DNA from 4 places in the Pseudoclavibacter sp. CFCC 14310 genome. Region 2 is predicted to be linked to each of the others. Evidence: riboswitches for the same ligand, from Rfam matches in the RefSeq annotation. Region 2 holds a riboswitch; each other region holds the start of a gene.

Region 1 (2,192 bases), on a different contig from region 2:
GACCTGCCAGCATTCACAAAGTCTGGCGGGCTCACACTCATCGGGGCTGGCCGGCCAGCGCTCACCGGCTGGTACTCACCAGCCCCCATGCACCAGAGCCCACCAGCCTGCAGGTCACCGCAGCTCGTACGACTGATCGAAGAAGTCGAGCTCAAGCTGCACCGTGCGTCCGAAGAACTCCCGAGCCTCGCAGGCATGAGCCGGGCCGACACGATCGAGTTCGCTGCGCAGAAACTCGACCAGCTGTCTGAACGGCGGGTTGTCGTGCAGCGTGATCCACTCTGCGTGCACGAAGCTTGCGGGTGCCTGCTCGGGTGCGCGCATCGCCCAGCTCAGGTACGACCATTCCGACACCAGCAGCACCGAGAGAATGATGGTGTAGTTCCGGGTGTCGGCGGCATCGCGAAAGACCCGTTTGAATCCGGCAGTGGCAGCCGTGTCCGGAATCTTCGCGCGGTCGGCCTCGCTCACCCCGAACTTCGCGAAGCAGCGCAGAAAGTACGTGCTCTCGTCGCCCGCCACGTCGCCGGCGAATGCTGCGAGCCGCAGTCGAGCATCCAACCTGTCGGCGCTCGCCACAGCCGCCCCGATCAGAGCCAGAAAGCCGTCGAGAAAGCGGTGATCCTGAATCAGATACCGGCACATCACCGAGTCGTCGATCGAACCGTCGAACAGCTCCGAGACGAAGCGGTGCCCGACGACCGCCTGCCAGTTGGCTGCATTGTCGTCGCGCAGCGAGTCGGTGAAGCGTTCGCCGGCGGATGCTCCGCTCGCGCGGGCAGCAGACGTCTCGTTGTGATCGGGCGTGGTGATTGCGTGCATAAGGGACTCCCATTCTTCCTTCGCCGGCATGACCCGGACAGGTTCGACGGTCGCAGGCGTCGGCAGCCCGATCTCAGCCCCGTGACCGGGGCACCCGTGTGGTACTGACGAGCGTAGCAGCAGGCGCAGGGCGCCTCGATTACGCTGGCAGAACACCCCGAGAGAAAGACCGCACATGACAGACACAGACCACACCGACGGGTTCAGCGCGAGCGAGCGTGCGGCGATGCGTCAGCGCGCCGAAGAGCTGCGCTCGATCAGCGGCGTCAAAGGCGCGGCGAAGCGGGCGCGCGAATACGAGGCGTGCGTCGCGGCGATCGAAGCACTCGACGGGCTCGACGCGGTGATCGCGCAGCGTCTGCACGTGATCGTGGCCGACGAGGCTCCGCATCTCGAAGCCAAGACCTGGTACGGGTTCCCGTCGTACGCCAGTGACGGCAAAGTCATCGTGTTCCTGCAGCCGTCGTCCAAGTTCGACACTCGGTATGCGACGCTCGGCTTCAGCGAAGACGCGCAGCTCGACGACGGTGCGATCTGGCCGACCTCGTTCGCCCTTGCGGCCTGGAACGACGCGGTGGATGCTCAGGTGCGTGCGCTGGTGCGTCGCGCTGCGGGAGCATCTGAGTAGACTGTCCGCGTGAACTACCGAGAGATGTATGCACAGCGCGAGGAGGTCGTCGGCGAAGCACTCGCCGACGACGATTAGCGCGGATGCTCCCACCGTGCCTGACATCCGGCCAGGCGCGGCGGTCGAGCGACCCTGATCACTCACTCACCATTTCTCCCGGCGAAGCGGCGTCTCTGCGATGCCGCGCGCCGTGAAAGGCATACTCATGCAGACTCTCACCGAATCCTTCATCCGCTCTTCGTTCGTCAACGCCTCACGGCGAGAGACGAAAGAGCTCACATTTCGCGACGACTTCGCCGCACTCACGGAAGAAGACTGGCAGCAGCTCGACTACCTGGGCTGGCGCGACCCGAAGTATGCGCGACGCGCCTATGTCGTGCTGCCGCGCCTCGACGGCGACCCGGTCGGCGTGCTGCTGACGCGTGCCGCGGCCGCCCCTCGCACACCGACCATGTGCCATTGGTGCCGTGACGTGCGGCTGCCGAACCCGGTCGTGCTCTGGAGCGCGAAGCGCGCCGGGGCCGCGGGGCGCCGTGGCGACACCGTCGGCACCTTGATCTGCGACGACTTTCAGTGCTCGCACAACGTGCGCAACGACCCGCCGGCGTTCTACAAGGGATACGACGTGCTCGCCGCGCGTCAGCAGCGTATCGACGACCTGCGCACACGGGTCGCAGGCTTCGCCGAGTCTCTGCTCGGCGCCGCCTGAGCTCAGCCCAGCGTGGTGACGAACGGAGTGTCT
Region 2 (2,192 bases):
GAGCCGCCGGCGAGATCGACTTCGATCTCATCGATGTGCGAGAACCGGACGAGTTCGACCTCGTGCACATTCCGGGCGCGCGGCTGCTGCCGTTGGCCCGGCTGCAGCACGAGATCCGTGCCCGGGCCTTCGACGTCCCGGCCGGACGCGAGGTCATTCTGGTCTGTAAGACGGGTGCGCGCTCGACGCAGGCGCTCGAAATGCTGCGTGACTCCGGACGCACCAACGTGCGACAGGTGGTGGGCGGCACGATGGGCTGGGTGCAGACGGTCGATCCCTCGCTGCCGCGCTACTGAACCATCGCTGCGACTGGCTCGGCGTCGAGCCTCAGCGCAGGTCGACGAAGTGATCGACCGGGCCGTGACCCTGCCCGACGTGCAGAGCGTCGGCGCTGCGCAGCGCCCGGGTGAGCCAGGCCTTGACGGTGATCAGCGCGGTGGGCCAGTCGTCGCCTGCGGCGAGGCGAGTCGCCATGGCCGAAGAGAGCGTGCATCCGGTTCCGTGCGTGCAGTCGGTGTCGACGCGCGGAGCGTCGGCTTCGAAGAGCCCGTCGGGCACGGGCGACCCCTCAGGGTCAGACCGGGCGTCGACAAGCGCGTCGTGCACGCGATCGCCGACCAAATGCCCGCCTTTGACGAGCACTACGGTATCGCAGCGTGCGCTGACGAGTCGGGCCTGAGCCACGGCATCCGCCCACGTCTGTGCCTCAGACGCGTCGGCGAGCACCGCGAGCTCTGGAACGTTGGGGGTGATCAGATCGGCACTGCGGCAGAGATCTCGCACGGCCGCCTCGGCCTCTTCGGCGAGCAGGCGGTCGCCGCTGGTGGCCACCATCACCGGGTCGAGCACCACGATCGGCGGCCGCACCTCGTCAAGCCAGGCCTTCACCGTCGTGACGGTGTCGGCGTCGGCGAGCATGCCGATCTTCACGCCGTCGATCTCCACGTCGTCAGACACCGCCTCCAGCTGCTCGCGCAGAAAAGAGACCGGCGGCAGGTGCACCGAGCGCACGCCCCGGGTGTTCTGCGCCACGAGCGCGGTGACGACCGCCATGGCGTAGCCGCCCATCGCCGAGATCGATTTCAGATCGGCCTGCACCCCGGCTCCGCCGGTGGGGTCGGTGCCTGCGATGCTGAGGATGCGCGGCACGCGGATGCTCTTCGGGCGTGATGCGGCATGGTTGACGGTCATTTGGACGATCCCTTCGCTCGTGCTGACGAGAGCAGGTTCGACGGGTCTCTTCTCAGCCCTCGTTCGGGGCACCCCGTGTCACACGCCCAGAGTATACGCCTGCGACCCCGGAGGGTCAGTCTCAGCGAGCGTCGGCGCCGACCCGCGTCTGCACCTCGTGCAGCACCTCGAGCAGGGCCTCGACCGGCTGCGCACCGGAGGCGCCGAAGCGATCGTTGAACAGGAAGAACGGCACTGATGAGATGCCGAGCTCGGCGGCGCGTCGTTCGTCGGCCTGCACCTCGCCCGTATGCGAATGCGTGGTCAGCTCGCGACTGATCGATGCGACATCGAGGCCCTGCTCACCGGCGATCTCCTCGAGCGTCTCGAGACGACCGATGTGGCGACCCTCGCTGAAGTGGGCGTGAAACAGTGCCAGTGCGACTTCGCGTTCCCGGTGGTCGAGACGGGCCGCGTGCAGCAGCTCGTGGGCGAGACCGGTGTTCGACTGCTGCAGCACGTCGAAGTGGAAGTCGAGCCCGGCGTCGGCGGCGGCCACGGTCACTCGGTCGAGCTCGGTTTGGGCCTGAGACACCGTGATGCCCTTGATGTCGGCGAGGTGCTGCGCCGCGCTGCGGGCGTCTGCGTCATCTGCATCGGGGTTGAGTTCATAGCTGCGCAGACCGAGCAGCACACGGTTCTCAGGCCGCTCTTCGCTGAAGCGCTGCACCGCTGCGAGCAGATTGCTCAGCCCGATGTAGCTCCATGGGCAGGCGAGGTCGATCCAGGTCTCGACGCGGAGCGCAGGCGCTCCGTCTGACGACGACTGCTGAGCGGGCGCGGGGGAGTCTGGCATGTTCGGTCTCTCATCCATCTGAAAAGGGTGACTCCATGCTAGCGAGAGCTGCGTGCGCGCTCACGACGACCGGCCGGGCGGTGCGACCCCAGACGAGCCGGCGGGTGTCAGACCCGACCGCGACCGGAGAGCTCCGGAGGCAGGAACTTCGGCGTGAAGTGCCACA
Region 3 (2,192 bases), on a different contig from region 2:
CCCGTCGGCGACTCGGCCGAGCAGAGGCGCGTTGTCCGGTGTGCCGGGGCGGGCACGAGCAGTGGCCTCGATGAGTTCGAGGTCGTCGACCGCCGGCAGCAGCTCGTGGGCGTCGCGAAGCAGCTGCAGCACGCTGCCTGCGAGCACGGCGTCTCGAGCGTCTTCGCGTTCGGTCGCCCCGATCACGACCGTTCCGTCTTCGCGCGGCACGATGTAGACGCTGCGGCCGTGGACGAGGCCGCGGATCGTGTGGGTGGTGAGCGGGCGCAGCTGCTCCGGAGTGCGCAGACGCAGCACGTCGCCGTGCACCGGGCGGATCGGCCAGACCAGACCTCGCGGCAGGCCGCCGAGCCTCGGGCTCTCCAAACCGTTGGCCACCACGACTTCGTCTGCCTCGATGACCTGTTGCGCCGACACGCTCGGGGTCGGGCTCGCCGGCGGCACGTCGGCCACGACCTCGCTCGACGGCCACGCGGGCTGTTCGTCGAAGCGATGGGTGACTGGTCCTTCTCGACGTTCGCTCGGTTCGAGGCGAACGCCGATCACCCGCTCGTCTCGCCAGAGAAGCTCCACGGCGCGTTCCGGCACCACATGCACGTCGTCGCACACTTCGAGGGCCGATATATAGGCCCCGGCGAGGCGTCTCGGGGTGATCTGGTGGTCGTCGCGGGCCAGGAACGCCCCGCTGATGCCCGGGCCGAGCAGCGGCTCAAGCGCACGGGCCTCTCGTGAGGTGAGATCCTGCACGTCGAGCCCGAGTTCGAGCTGCTGGGCGCGCAGGCTTCGCAGCAGCTCGCGATCGGCGGCGTCGGCGGTGGCGACGATGGTCGGCGTCGACCGGTAGCCGGTGCCGACCACCGTCGCCTGGTCCAGCTCGGCGACGATCTGCGGGTAGAGACGCGCGGCCGGCACGGAGAGCGCGAGCAGACTCTCTTCTTCGAAGGCGTACTCGCTCACGGCGGCGAGCATCCCGGCCGCCGCATGACTCGCGCCCGAAGCGGGCGCCGGATCGACGATCGTCACCGCGTGACCGCGCTGATGCAGTCGCCACGCGGTCGCCAGGCCGACGACGCCGGCACCGATGACGATGACATGCTTGTTCATTCTGCTCGCTTCCTACGCCGGTATGATCCGGATCAGGTCGACGGTCTGCACACGATCACCGGCCTGTTTCGGCCTGGTGAATCGCGCGCACTCTCAGCCGAGTTCTCGGCTCCCGTGCTCATGTGGGGCAATTGTACCGCCCGGTTCGTACACTGGACGCATGATCGTCAAGTCTCAGCACGCTGACCGCTCCACCGACCCGCACGCCACACCTCGCACCCGAGAATGGCGACTGAGCATGCTGCAGCAGGCGCAGCTGTATCTGTGCACCGACGCCAGACTGGGCACCGGAGACTTCGACGAGTTCGTGGACGCCGCCTACCGCGGAGGCGTCGACATCATTCAGCTGCGCGACAAGCATCTCGACGCTGGTGATGAGCTGGAGTACTTCGAGCTGCTCGCGGCTGCGGCGCGCCGACATGGGCGACTCTTCGCCGCCAACGACCGAGCCGACGTCGCCACGCTGACCGGCGCCGACATCCTGCACGTCGGGCAGCGCGACCTCAGCGTCGCCGACGCTCGTTCGCTGCTGCCGGAGGGCACGCTCGTCGGCCTGTCGACGCATTCCCGAGTGCAGGCCGAGCAGGCGCGTCTGGGCGATCCTGACTATTACTGCATCGGGCCGGTCTGGCGCACTCCCACGAAACCGGGTCGGGCCCCGGTCACCCTCGACGCCGTACGACAGGTGCATACGCAGAGCCGTGGCGATGCCAAGCCGTGGTTCGCCATCGGCGGCGTCAACGCCGAGACCCTGGAGCAGGTGCTCGACGCCGGGGCGAACCGCATCGTGGTCGTACGTGCGATCACCCAGGCCGACGACCCCGAGGCCGCCGCTCGCGAGCTGCGCTCAGCGCTGCCCGAGCTCGCCACAGCGTGAGATAATGTTCGTCGTGTCGCACGACGGCACCCTGCTGACCAAACAAAGAAAGCGGTGACCATGTCATCAGTGTTCGATGCACAGTACGAGCGGTTCTCGACCGGTGCCGGCTTCCTGGCCGCGCTCGATCAGTCCGGAGGCAGCACGCCCAAGGCGCTGCGTCTCTACGGAGTGGACGAATCGCAGTACCGCAATGAGACCGAGATGTTCG
Region 4 (2,192 bases), on a different contig from region 2:
CCCCGCGCCCGCTCAGCAGTCGTCGTCAGACGGAGCGCCTGCGCTCCGCGTCGAGACCTGGATCGACCTCGCCTGCCCATGGAGCTACATCGGGCTGAGCAATCTGCTCGCAGCGGTGCAGCGCTTCAGCGAAGAGCGGCCTGAGAACCGTGTGCTGCTCGGTCTGCGCAGCTATGAACTCAACCCCGATGCAGATGACGCAGACGCCCGCAGCGCGGCGCAGCACCTCGCCGACATCAAGGGCATCACGGTGTCTCAGGCCCAAACCGAGCTCGACCGAGTGACCGTGGCCGCCGCCGACGCCGGGCTCGACTTCCACTTCGACGTGCTGCAGCAGTCGAACACCGGTCTCGCCCACGAGCTGCTGCACGCGGCCCGTCTCGACCACCGGGAACGCGAAGTCGCACTGGCACTGTTTCACGCCCACTTCAGCGAGGGTCGCCACATCGGTCGTCTCGAGACGCTCGAGGAGATCGCCGGTGAGCAGGGCCTCGATGTCGCATCGATCAGTCGCGAGCTGACCACGCATTCGCATACGGGCGAGGTGCAGGCCGACGAACGACGCGCCGCCGAGCTCGGCATCTCATCAGTGCCGTTCTTCCTGTTCAACGATCGCTTCGGCGCCTCCGGTGCGCAGCCGGTCGAGGCCCTGCTCGAGGTGCTGCACGAGGTGCAGACGCGGGTCGGCGCCGACGCTCGCTGAGACTGACCCTCCGGGGTCGCAGGCGTATACTCTGGGCGTGTGACACGGGGTGCCCCGAACGAGGGCTGAGAAGAGACCCGTCGAACCTGCTCTCGTCAGCACGAGCGAAGGGATCGTCCAAATGACCGTCAACCATGCCGCATCACGCCCGAAGAGCATCCGCGTGCCGCGCATCCTCAGCATCGCAGGCACCGACCCCACCGGCGGAGCCGGGGTGCAGGCCGATCTGAAATCGATCTCGGCGATGGGCGGCTACGCCATGGCGGTCGTCACCGCGCTCGTGGCGCAGAACACCCGGGGCGTGCGCTCGGTGCACCTGCCGCCGGTCTCTTTTCTGCGCGAGCAGCTGGAGGCGGTGTCTGACGACGTGGAGATCGACGGCGTGAAGATCGGCATGCTCGCCGACGCCGACACCGTCACGACGGTGAAGGCCTGGCTTGACGAGGTGCGGCCGCCGATCGTGGTGCTCGACCCGGTGATGGTGGCCACCAGCGGCGACCGCCTGCTCGCCGAAGAGGCCGAGGCGGCCGTGCGAGATCTCTGCCGCAGTGCCGATCTGATCACCCCCAACGTTCCAGAGCTCGCGGTGCTCGCCGACGCGTCTGAGGCACAGACGTGGGCGGATGCCGTGGCTCAGGCCCGACTCGTCAGCGCACGCTGCGATACCGTAGTGCTCGTCAAAGGCGGGCATTTGGTCGGCGATCGCGTGCACGACGCGCTTGTCGACGCCCGGTCTGACCCTGAGGGGTCGCCCGTGCCCGACGGGCTCTTCGAAGCCGACGCTCCGCGCGTCGACACCGACTGCACGCACGGAACCGGATGCACGCTCTCTTCGGCCATGGCGACTCGCCTCGCCGCAGGCGACGACTGGCCCACCGCGCTGATCACCGTCAAGGCCTGGCTCACCCGGGCGCTGCGCAGCGCCGACGCTCTGCACGTCGGGCAGGGTCACGGCCCGGTCGATCACTTCGTCGACCTGCGCTGAGGCTCGACGCCGAGCCAGTCGCAGCGATGGTTCAGTAGCGCGGCAGCGAGGGATCGACCGTCTGCACCCAGCCCATCGTGCCGCCCACCACCTGTCGCACGTTGGTGCGTCCGGAGTCACGCAGCATTTCGAGCGCCTGCGTCGAGCGCGCACCCGTCTTACAGACCAGAATGACCTCGCGTCCGGCCGGGACGTCGAAGGCCCGGGCACGGATCTCGTGCTGCAGCCGGGCCAACGGCAGCAGCCGCGCGCCCGGAATGTGCACGAGGTCGAACTCGTCCGGTTCTCGCACATCGATGAGATCGAAGTCGATCTCGCCGGCGGCTCGTCGCTGCAGCAGCGACTGCAGATCGAGAGCCGTCACACTGGTTCCCTGTGCCGTGCCCGGCGTGCCGCAGAGCTCGACGTAGTCGGCCTCGAGATCGTGCACCCTGGCCCGGTCGGGGTCGGCCGTCAGTCGCAGCTCGCGCCATCGGCCCGCTGCCGCGTCCAGCACCTGCACAC

What was found. Region 2 has a riboswitch for thiamine pyrophosphate ahead of thiD (bifunctional hydroxymethylpyrimidine kinase/phosphomethylpyrimidine kinase). Riboswitches for the same ligand answer to the same signal wherever they lie in the genome.
Region 1: it holds a riboswitch for thiamine pyrophosphate, as region 2 does, so the genes downstream of both, F8O06_RS02470 (TenA family protein) here and thiD (bifunctional hydroxymethylpyrimidine kinase/phosphomethylpyrimidine kinase) in region 2, are expected to answer to the same signal.
Region 3: it holds a riboswitch for thiamine pyrophosphate, as region 2 does, so the genes downstream of both, F8O06_RS08105 (FAD-dependent oxidoreductase) here and thiD (bifunctional hydroxymethylpyrimidine kinase/phosphomethylpyrimidine kinase) in region 2, are expected to answer to the same signal.
Region 4: it holds a riboswitch for thiamine pyrophosphate, as region 2 does, so the genes downstream of both, thiD (bifunctional hydroxymethylpyrimidine kinase/phosphomethylpyrimidine kinase) here and thiD (bifunctional hydroxymethylpyrimidine kinase/phosphomethylpyrimidine kinase) in region 2, are expected to answer to the same signal.

Annotation. Positions count from the first base shown of each region.
Region 1 is NZ_WBKC01000001.1:567,216-569,407, forward strand. Features, by position in the region: gene F8O06_RS02470 (TenA family protein) at 115-822, opposite strand; TPP riboswitch at 819-930, opposite strand; gene F8O06_RS02475 (hypothetical protein) at 998-1,450, shown strand; gene F8O06_RS02480 (FBP domain-containing protein) at 1,656-2,159, shown strand; gene F8O06_RS02485 (cation:proton antiporter) at 2,162-2,192, opposite strand, start outside.
Region 2 is NZ_WBKC01000002.1:135,212-137,403, forward strand. Features, by position in the region: gene moeB (molybdopterin-synthase adenylyltransferase MoeB) at 1-296, shown strand, start outside; gene thiD (bifunctional hydroxymethylpyrimidine kinase/phosphomethylpyrimidine kinase) at 328-1,191, opposite strand; TPP riboswitch at 1,182-1,277, opposite strand; gene F8O06_RS04360 (DsbA family protein) at 1,313-2,026, opposite strand; gene F8O06_RS04365 (MFS transporter) at 2,134-2,192, opposite strand, start outside.
Region 3 is NZ_WBKC01000003.1:148,104-150,295, forward strand. Features, by position in the region: gene F8O06_RS08105 (FAD-dependent oxidoreductase) at 1-1,104, opposite strand, end outside; TPP riboswitch at 1,097-1,230, opposite strand; gene thiE (thiamine phosphate synthase) at 1,343-1,981, shown strand; gene F8O06_RS08115 (fructose bisphosphate aldolase) at 2,042-2,192, shown strand, end outside.
Region 4 is NZ_WBKC01000003.1:144,004-146,195, forward strand. Features, by position in the region: gene F8O06_RS08080 (DsbA family protein) at 1-703, shown strand, start outside; TPP riboswitch at 739-834, shown strand; gene thiD (bifunctional hydroxymethylpyrimidine kinase/phosphomethylpyrimidine kinase) at 825-1,688, shown strand; gene moeB (molybdopterin-synthase adenylyltransferase MoeB) at 1,720-2,192, opposite strand, start outside.